DNA from 2 places in the Rothia sp. P5766 genome. Region 1 is predicted to be linked to the other one. Evidence: predicted binding sites of a transcription regulator. Region 1 holds the regulator's gene; the other holds the start of a gene.
The links. Region 1 encodes HrcA, which represses chaperone genes, less so after heat shock. Its sites were predicted from a motif close to TTNGCACTCGNNNNNNNCGAGTGCNAA; they were not measured.
Positions count from the first base shown of each region.

Region 2: groES (co-chaperone GroES) is a predicted target of HrcA. The motif match lies at 2,747-2,773, and genes of this name have one in related genera.

Region 1 covers NZ_JBLXXS010000004.1:80,135-84,554, reverse strand. The annotation lists gene ACN08V_RS03175 (DUF4870 domain-containing protein) at 1-313, opposite strand, end outside; gene ACN08V_RS03170 (DUF3097 family protein) at 473-1,324, opposite strand; gene hrcA (heat-inducible transcriptional repressor HrcA) at 1,474-2,466, shown strand; gene dnaJ (molecular chaperone DnaJ) at 2,524-3,639, shown strand; gene ACN08V_RS03155 (16S rRNA (uracil(1498)-N(3))-methyltransferase) at 3,649-4,410, shown strand.
Region 2 covers NZ_JBLXXS010000009.1:78,517-82,936, forward strand. The annotation lists gene ACN08V_RS06330 (acyltransferase family protein) at 1-491, opposite strand, end outside; gene groL (chaperonin GroEL) at 705-2,300, opposite strand; gene groES (co-chaperone GroES) at 2,355-2,645, opposite strand; gene ACN08V_RS06345 (MFS transporter) at 2,884-4,095, shown strand; gene ACN08V_RS06350 (THUMP-like domain-containing protein) at 4,088-4,420, shown strand, end outside.

The DNA.
Region 1 (4,420 bases):
CCAGGTAGGTCCAGGTCAGAGCTGCTACAAGTCCGAAGAACCAGCCGATAGCGGGGATGTTACTCAGAATAATTCCCAGAGCCAAAACGATGGTGGGAAGCAGGGTGAAGTCGAGCGCCTCACGTGATTCCTGCTCAGTGAAAGGACCGCGACCCCGGTAGAGGTAGTAGATAACAGCGGAGGGGATACAGCCGAGTACACCACCGAAGTGGGCAGCAGTCGCTATGTTGCGGTCAGCATTAACGGACAGGTGCGATGCCGTTGCTGAGGACCCCTTGTAGGTGGTGGTCGATGGAGAAGTTGCAGTCTTCAAGAAGGTTTCTCTTTGGTCTTGGGTGGATACGAGTGATGGCACGATGCCAAGTTCATGCCTCAGACAAGTCTAGTCAATAGCTTGTGTACAAGGTATAGGTATAAGTGACTTTTTGTCTTGTGAGCGCACGATATTTATCACATTATTTACCGAGAAAGTTTAGCTTTCAAGAGTCACAAAATCTATGAGTTGTTCTACTGGGCCAAGCAGAGCCGGCTCAAGGTCGGTATAGGTATTAACGCGCTTTAGGATTGAGTCCCATCCGGCTCGAATATCTTCGGGTCTGGCGTAAGGCCGGTTGAGTCGGCGAAGGATTCCCTGCTTCCATTCTTCGCTGCGGGGGATTACGGGCCATTTCTCGATTCCAAGAACGCCGGGTTTAACTGCCTGCCAAATATCGACAAAGGGGTGCCCCATAATCATTACGTTCCCGCGAGCGCCGGGGGTTTTCAGCGCGGCTTCGGCTATACGGCTTTCTTTAGACCCGGTAATCAGGTGATCCACTAGAATCCCGAGTTTTCGGTGGGGCGCTGGTGCGAACTCCCTAATGGCACTGGCTACATCATCAATACCGTGGAGGGGTTCGACCACAATCCCTTCGACACGCAGGTCGTGCCCCCACACTTTCTCAATCAGTTCAGCGTCGTGGATACCTTCGACCCAAATTCGGCTGGCACGGGCAGTCCTAGCGGGGGCATTATCCAAGGCGACAGAACCGGATCGGGAAATCTGCTTGGTGGGCTTAGCCTGTTGCGGTTCAGGAGCAACAAGGTTGACCGGTCGACCTTCAAGGAGGAAGCCGGGGCCCAAGGGGAATTGCTTGACCCGCCCATGCCGATCCTCAAGACCTACCATACGGTTACTGCCAACAGAGCGGAGCGAAACAGCTGCACCCACAAAACCGCTCACCATATCTTCGAGAACCAGCCCCGGTTTGAGCACCACGCGGGGTAATTGGGAATGTTTGTGGGCGCTCAGATCAGCTGACCCCCACGAAGCGCGATAATCCATTGAACTCCTTGAAAACACGGCCAAGTGCCTTAGCCATCAGCGTACTGAATTCTGATTCTAGTGCAGTGGTATTAGAGTTAACGGGTAACTTAGCACTCTGGTATCCCCAGTGCTAAAAACCCTTAAAGCACACATCATCAGGAGGTGAAATGGACCATCCGCGCAGGCTTCAGGTCTTGCAGGCTATCGTCGAGGAATACGTGCATACTCGGGAGCCGGTTGGTTCAAAGACCCTCATTGAGCGGCGGCAGTTGGGGGTTTCTAGCGCCACGGTGCGCAACGACATGGCCGCTCTGGAAGAACAGGGCCTGATATCGGCACCACATGCCAGTGCGGGCAGAGTGCCCACTGACCTGGGTTACCGGCTTTTCGTTGACCAGATATCGGCTTTGCGACCGCTCTCACCCGGGGAGAAGAGAGCAATTCATACCCTGCTCGATAGCGCCGATAGCGTGGATGACATGATGAAAAGTAGCGTCCAGCTCCTTTCTTCGCTTACTCACCAGGTCGCCATGGTGCAGTATCCGACCGGCCCGACGGTTGCGCTACGGCATGTTGAGCTGGTCTCTCTATCAACTTCCACAGTCCTAGTGGTACTGATTACCGATACCGGGCAGGTCACCCAACGAACGGTAGCATGCCCGCATACAGCCGATGAACTGGTCACTATCAAGCAACAGCTTATTGAGGCCTTTTCGGGTCAGCCTCTGTCCCAGGTAGCTCAGGCGCTGGCTCCTCACCCGCGCAGCAAGCTCATGCTCAGCCTCGTCCAGGCCGTTCAGCTACTGGCAGCTCAGGGTGTATCCTCTCAGGTGCTGATAGCGGGAACAGCCTACCTGGCAGAGTCAACCGTTGATTTTCGCGGTAGTATTGCACCTGTACTCGATGCCCTTGAAGAGCAGGTGGTGCTCCTTAAGCTTTTGGCAACAATGGAACACGATGAGCGCGGTTTTGCGGTCAGCATCGGCTCAGAAAACAGGGAGAAATCGCTGGCCGAGACCTCAGTTGTTGCAAGTAGCTACGGCCCTGGAGGAAACGCACACGTTGGTGTTGTAGGGCCAACACGTATGGACTACGCCCGAACCGTCTCAAAGGTGAATGCCGTAGCCCGCTACCTGTCAAAGATTTTGGGGCAGGAGTAAAACAGCTTCTTGCCTCCACATATTTAGTAGTACCCCATGACCCTGAAAGAGAGAACTGTGAGCAGTCACTACGAAACCCTCGGTGTATCGCGCGATGCCAGCCCCGAAGAAATCAAAAAGGCCTACCGCAAGAAAGCCCGCCAGCTGCACCCCGACATTAACCCTTCTGAGGAAGCCGCTGAGGAATTTAAGCGTGTTTCGCTAGCTCACGATGTGCTCTCTGACCCTGAAAAGCGCCGGATTTATGATCAAACCGGTAACGAGAACGGCACAGCCGGCGGCTTTAACGGGGCGGGCGGCTTTGGTGGTTTCCAGGATATCTTTGAGACCTTTTTCAACGCGACTCCGCGCGGGCCGCAGAGCCGGGTTCGTCAAGGGCAGGATGCTCTTATCAACGTCAAGATTGACCTTAAAGACGCTGTCTTTGGCACCAATAAGCCCATCACCGTTGATACCGCTGTGACCTGCGACCTGTGTAAGGGCGAGGGAACCGCTGAGGGTACCCACCCCGAAACCTGTGAAACCTGCCGTGGCCAGGGCTACATGCAGCGCCAGGTTCAGTCCATCTTGGGTACTGTCGTTCAGCCTGTTGAGTGCCCCAGCTGCCGTGGCTTTGGAACCGTTATAAAGCACCCCTGCGCCGAGTGCTATGGTGAGGGTCGTGTGCGTGAACGCAAGCCCCTGACCATCAAGATTCCTGCGGGCGTAACCGATGGCGCCCGTATTCGTCTAGCGGGGCAGGGTGAAGCAGGCACCGCCGGCGGACCTAATGGTGACCTCTACGTTGAGCTTCGCGTAGCGGCCGATCCCACTTTCTCACGCGAACGCGATGACCTCATTGCGGCGGTAGGGGTTCCGATGACCGCTGCCGCCTTGGGCACTACCATCACCTTGGAGACTTTCGACGGGCCGCAGGAGATACAGATTCCAGCCGGCACTCAGTCTGGCGATGTCATCACGCTCAAGGGCCTGGGTGTTAACCACCTGCGCGGTGGTGGCCGCGGTGATTTGCGTGTGCAGGTTGAGGTCCGTACCCCTACCCAACTCACCGATGAAGAAAAGAACCTGCTTAAGCAGTTCTCGGAGTTGCGCGGAGAAGATCTCAAGATGAGTGAAACCGTGACCCATAAGCAGGGTGGGTTCTTCTCCCGCCTCAAAGACCACCTCAAGTAGGAACTCGTTATGAGCAACGCCGTCTACTACATCTCGCCCGAAGATTTTGAGTCCTTGGTCCCAGGTGCCGCCTACAGTCTCCTAGGCGATGAGGGCCACCACGCCAAGACCGTCAAACGTGCGGAGTTAGGCGAGGGGATCGACCTGGTCAACGGCTTGGGCAACCGGGCCGTCACAAGGGTGGAGGGCACAGTAGACGGCGGTTTGCTGCTAAAGGTTCAGTCGCTGGCGCTCGATGAGCTAGGTATTTCGATCTACCTGGTTCAGGCTCTGGCCAAGGGCAACCGAGATATCCAGGCTATTGAGATGGCCACCGAGCTGGGCGCTCACGGTATTGTACCGTGGAGTGCCGACCGCTCAATTGTTCGTTGGAAGATGGAGCGGGCAGCAAAAGCACATGCCAAGTGGCAGAACACGGTCAAAGCCGCAGCCAAGCAGTCTAGGCGGGCACTGCTCCCGCCTGTCTATCAGCTCCACAGCACGGCTGATCTGGCCGATTTGGCCCAGGAATTGGGGGAGCGGGCGCTCTTTCTACTTCTGCATGAGCAGGCAAACTACCGACTTTCACAGGCTTTGGCAGAGCACCTTAGCCCTGCTGTTGAGGAGGTCTATTTTGTGGTGGGGCCGGAGGGTGGGATTAGCCCTCGGGAGCTTGAGATCTTGGAACAAGCCGGCGCACACACCGTATTGCTTGGGCCCGAGGTGCTCCGTAGCTCAACAGCCGGAGCCGCCGCTATTTCAGCACTGAATCTTGCCCTGGGTCGCTGGTAAAGAGTTCATT
Region 2 (4,420 bases), on a different contig from region 1:
GGTGAAGCCTGCGATGAATCCGCCGCATAGTAGTCCACGGCGTTCTCGATTGACCAGTAGTTGTGCTGGTAGAGGACCACAGATTTAGCTTCATCAATAATGGGTAGCCAACGCTCAGCCGGAATAAAAAAATAGGTGCCCAGAAGGGTCAGCAGAACCGTAATAGAAGCAAGTGGAAGCAGGCGTTTAAAGACATGAACCCAGTAGGCCAGCAGAGTTTTAGCGCCCCACCAGCTCCCCGGCTCAAGGATTTTACCCTCTTCCAGCTTTCGGGTGAACGAGCCAGTTAGCAAAAATGCAGAGATAAGCAGGAAGACATCCACGCCACCTGATACCCGCCCAAACCACAGGTGGTAGGCGGCCACCAGGAGCAGAGCCAGTGCCCGCAGCCCCTGAATTTCGGGGCGCCAGGCTCGTTCTGCCTGGAGGGTGACGGTTCGTATGGTTCCGGTAGAGGGCGCCCGGTGCTGGCGGAGTTGAGAATCATTCATAGCTTCTAGCGCCGCGTAGTGCTGTGGGCTTCCTCCTTTCAGCCTACTGGTGCTCTGGCCTGCGACCTGCTAGCCAGGTCCAATCTTTCTAGCTCTTGCATCCTACCGCCACTTTCAGGTGTTTTGTTAATACAAATAGTTCTGCCCGCTACGGTGTTGGTCACCATAGCGGGCAGAACTTGAGGCGGCTGGTATACCTAACGGACAGCTATTTTATTGAGCCTGTTCGTTCTCGTCCTCAGCGGGCTTCTCAACGACCAGGGTCTCGGTGGTCAGAACCAGCGCAGCAATGGAGGCTGCATTTTCTAGTGCTGAACGGGTTACCTTGACGGGGTCAATGACACCGCGAGCGATGAGATCCTCATACTCGCCGGTTGCGGCGTTAAAGCCGTGACCGATGGGCAACTCAGCGACGCGAGAGACAACGACGTAGCCATCCTGGCCTGCGTTCTCAGCAATCCAGCGTAGAGGCTGAACCAGGGCACGGCGCACAATGTCGATACCGACCTGAGCCTCCTGAGAGTCGAGCTTGACGCCATCCAGGGCAGCAAGCGCGTGAACCAAGGCGGTACCGCCACCGGCTACGATGCCCTCTTCAAGAGCTGCGCGAGTGGATGAAACAGCGTCCTCGATGCGGTGCTTGCGCTCCTTGGCTTCGACCTCAGTTGCCGCACCTACCTTAATAACGCCAACACCGCCGGCCAGCTTGGCCAGGCGCTCCTTGAGCTTTTCGCGGTCCCATTCGGAGTCCACGCGCTCAATTTCACTGCGAATCTGGGCGACGCGGTCAGCAACAGCCTCGGAGGTGCCACCGCCGTCAACGATGGTGGTGTTGTTCTTGGTAACTGTTACGCGTCGCGCTGAACCGAGCTGTTCCAGGGTGACAGCGTCCAGGGAGATACCCAGTTCACCGGTGATGACAGTAGCACCGGTCAGAACGGCAAGGTCCTGGAAGATTGCCTTGCGGCGATCGCCAAAGCCAGGAGCTTTGAGGGCCACAACATCCAGGTTGCCGCGGAGCTTATTGACCACCAGGGTGGAGAGGGCTTCACCGTCCACGTCCTCGGCAATGATAGTCAGCGGCTTCTTGGCCTGAACAATCTTTTCCAGGACGGGCATAATCTCGGCAACGGTTGAGATCTTGCCCTGGTAGAGCAAAATAGCGGTGTTTTCCAAGACAGCTTCGGCACGCTCGGGGTCGGTCACGAAGGAGGGTGACAGGTAGCCCTTATCGAACTGCATGCCTTCGGTGACCTCAAGCTCAATCTCGGTGGTTGAGCCGTCTTCAATGGTGATAACGCCATCCTGGCCGACCTTAGAGAAAGCCTCGGACAGCAGTTGACCAATTTGAGGTGACTGGGCAGAGATAGCGGCAACGTGAGCCACTTCTTCTCCCTTAACTTCGCGGGCATTCGCCAGAAGGCGCTCAGCAACCAGCTTGGCTGCCTGCTCAATTCCCCGCTTAATCTCACCGGGGGCGGCACCAGCGGCAACGTTCCGCAAGCCTTCGGCAACTAGTGCCTGAGCCAGAACGGTTGCGGTGGTGGTGCCGTCACCAGCAACGTCGTTGGTGCGGGTTGCTACCTCTTTAGCCAGCTGAGCGCCGAGGTTCTCGTAGGGGTCCTCCAGCTCGATTTCGCGGGCAATGGAGACACCGTCGTTGGTGATGATGGGCGCGCCCCACTGCTTATCAAGAACCACGTTACGGCCGCGGGGGCCCAGGGTTACCTTGACAGCGTTGGCCAGTTTATCAACACCGGCCTGTAGGTGCTTACGCGCCTCATCGTTGAATTCAAGCTGTTTTGCCATGAATCCTTACTTCTTTCTTTGGGTACTAACGGGTGTGGTAGGTTCCGCTAGAACTTAGGAGACAACAGCCAGAACGTCGCGGGCTGAGAGGATCAGGTATTCAGCGCCACCGAACTTAACTTCGGTACCGCCGTACTTGGAGAAGATGACAAGGTCGCCTTCTGCTACATCTACGGGGATGCGGTTGCCCTTGTCGTCGATGCGGCCGGGGCCTACAGCGATAACCTTGGCCTCCTGGGGCTTTTCCTTGGCGGTATCGGGAATAACCAGGCCGGATGCGGTGGTCTGCTCTGCTTCGACGATCTGGACGACAATGCGGTCTTCGAGGGGCTTGATGTTTGCCACGAGGTACTCCTTATGAGAAGGCTTAAAAATAGAAATTATGGGGTGACCGGTGCTGCAGCGCCCGGTGCTGGTATCGTCGCGGTCTTACCTACCGGGCATCTTTAGCACTGTAAGCGGTCAAGTGCTAACTAAAACTTTAGGCCGGTAATGGCTCAGGGAGCAAGATACGGCGCAGGTTTCGCACACAGCGCACCTTTTTGTGTGTTATAGACTACTTTCTGGTGATGTGGAGGTACCCGTGCTCAAACTGATTTTCTGGCCTGTTCTAGTTCCTACCGTCCTCTTTTCAATGGGGCTAGGTGCTATCGTTCCCATTCAGATTCTGGCAACGATCAGGCTCGGGGCTTCTCCCGCCTTAGCAAGCTCGTTAGTAGCGGTTGCAGGTGTCTTTGCTCTACTCTGTACCGTGCCAGTTGGCGGTACCATCGACAGGGTAGGCGACAAACGAGCCATGACCTACGCCACCACCAGCGCGGCTGTTTCTTTCCTCCTCAGCGCCCTCATCCTCATCTTTCCCTCTCCTTGGGCCCTGGGCCTCTACGTTCTGGCCTACCTCGCTCGGGTTCCCTCGCAGGTAGCCTGGGGCCTCGCCCGCCAATCAGTCCTTGCCGAAACCGTTGCCGAAAGTGACCGGGGCAAGGCCATGACTGCCCTGGGTGGTGCCCAACGCGCAGGCTCACTCGCTGGTCCTCTCGTCTCGTCCCTGCTTCTGCTCTGTTTACCGCTCTGGTCAGTTTTTCTCTTCGCCCTAACCGCTGTCGTCCTAGCCACACTATGCCTGCAACTTCGCAGACTCAACAGCGCCTTTGACAGCGCAACACAAGCCGCTCAATCCGCCCGTTCCGAGGAAAGCACCGAGCTAGCAGTGCGCTGGAAAGCCGTCTGGTGCGCGGGCCTGGCGGTAGTTGCCCTTTCGCTCTGCCGCGTTACCCAGCCCATTGTGATTGCCCTGTGGGGCCTGCACATCGGCTGGTCCGACGCCCAGATCGCTCTAGCCATTGCTTTAGGCTCTGCTCTTGAGATGGTCCTGATGGTCCCCGGTGGCTACCTCAAAGACAGGGTAGGCCGCTCCGCCGTTCTAGCCCTCTGCCTTTCCTTCTTTGGTGCAGGCTTCATCGTTCCACCCTTAGCAACCAGCCATAGCGGGTTTATTGTGGGATTGATTCTCATGGCCATCGGAAACGGATTTGGTGCAGGCATCAACATGACCATCGGAGCCGACCTGAGCCCCAGCACCGGGCGTGCCCGCTTCCTCAGTAAGTGGGCCATGTTCTCGCAGGCGGCAGTAGTAGCTGGGCCTCTGGCTATCTCCGGGACGCTTCTTGTCTTCTCCTTACCTGCCGCCTGCACCCTCATCGGCGGACTCGGCCTTACCGGTGCGGTGTGGGCTCTCGCTAGCCAACCCATCACCAAACTCCCCACCGGCACTAGAATGGTAGGCAATGCCTAGCCTGACCCCCGCCCCAGCCCACCCATTCACGCACGAACAGCTTGCCGCTATCGACGAGTTCACCCCCTACTCCACCGACCGCGCTCTAGCAGCAGCCAGCACCCTGCGCTCACGCGGCTTCAGCCCAGAAGACAGTTCAGCCATACTCACCCAGGCAAAGCTCCGCACCCAGGGAGCAGATAAGTTCGGGGATAAGGCCCACAGTATGCTCCTGACCGAAGCAGGCTACGAGCAGGCCACCCGGGCCGCCGTCGCTAAAGGTCACGCCCAACGTTTCAAGGACGCAGGGATCACCTCTGTAGCCGACTTAGGGTGCGGCATCGGC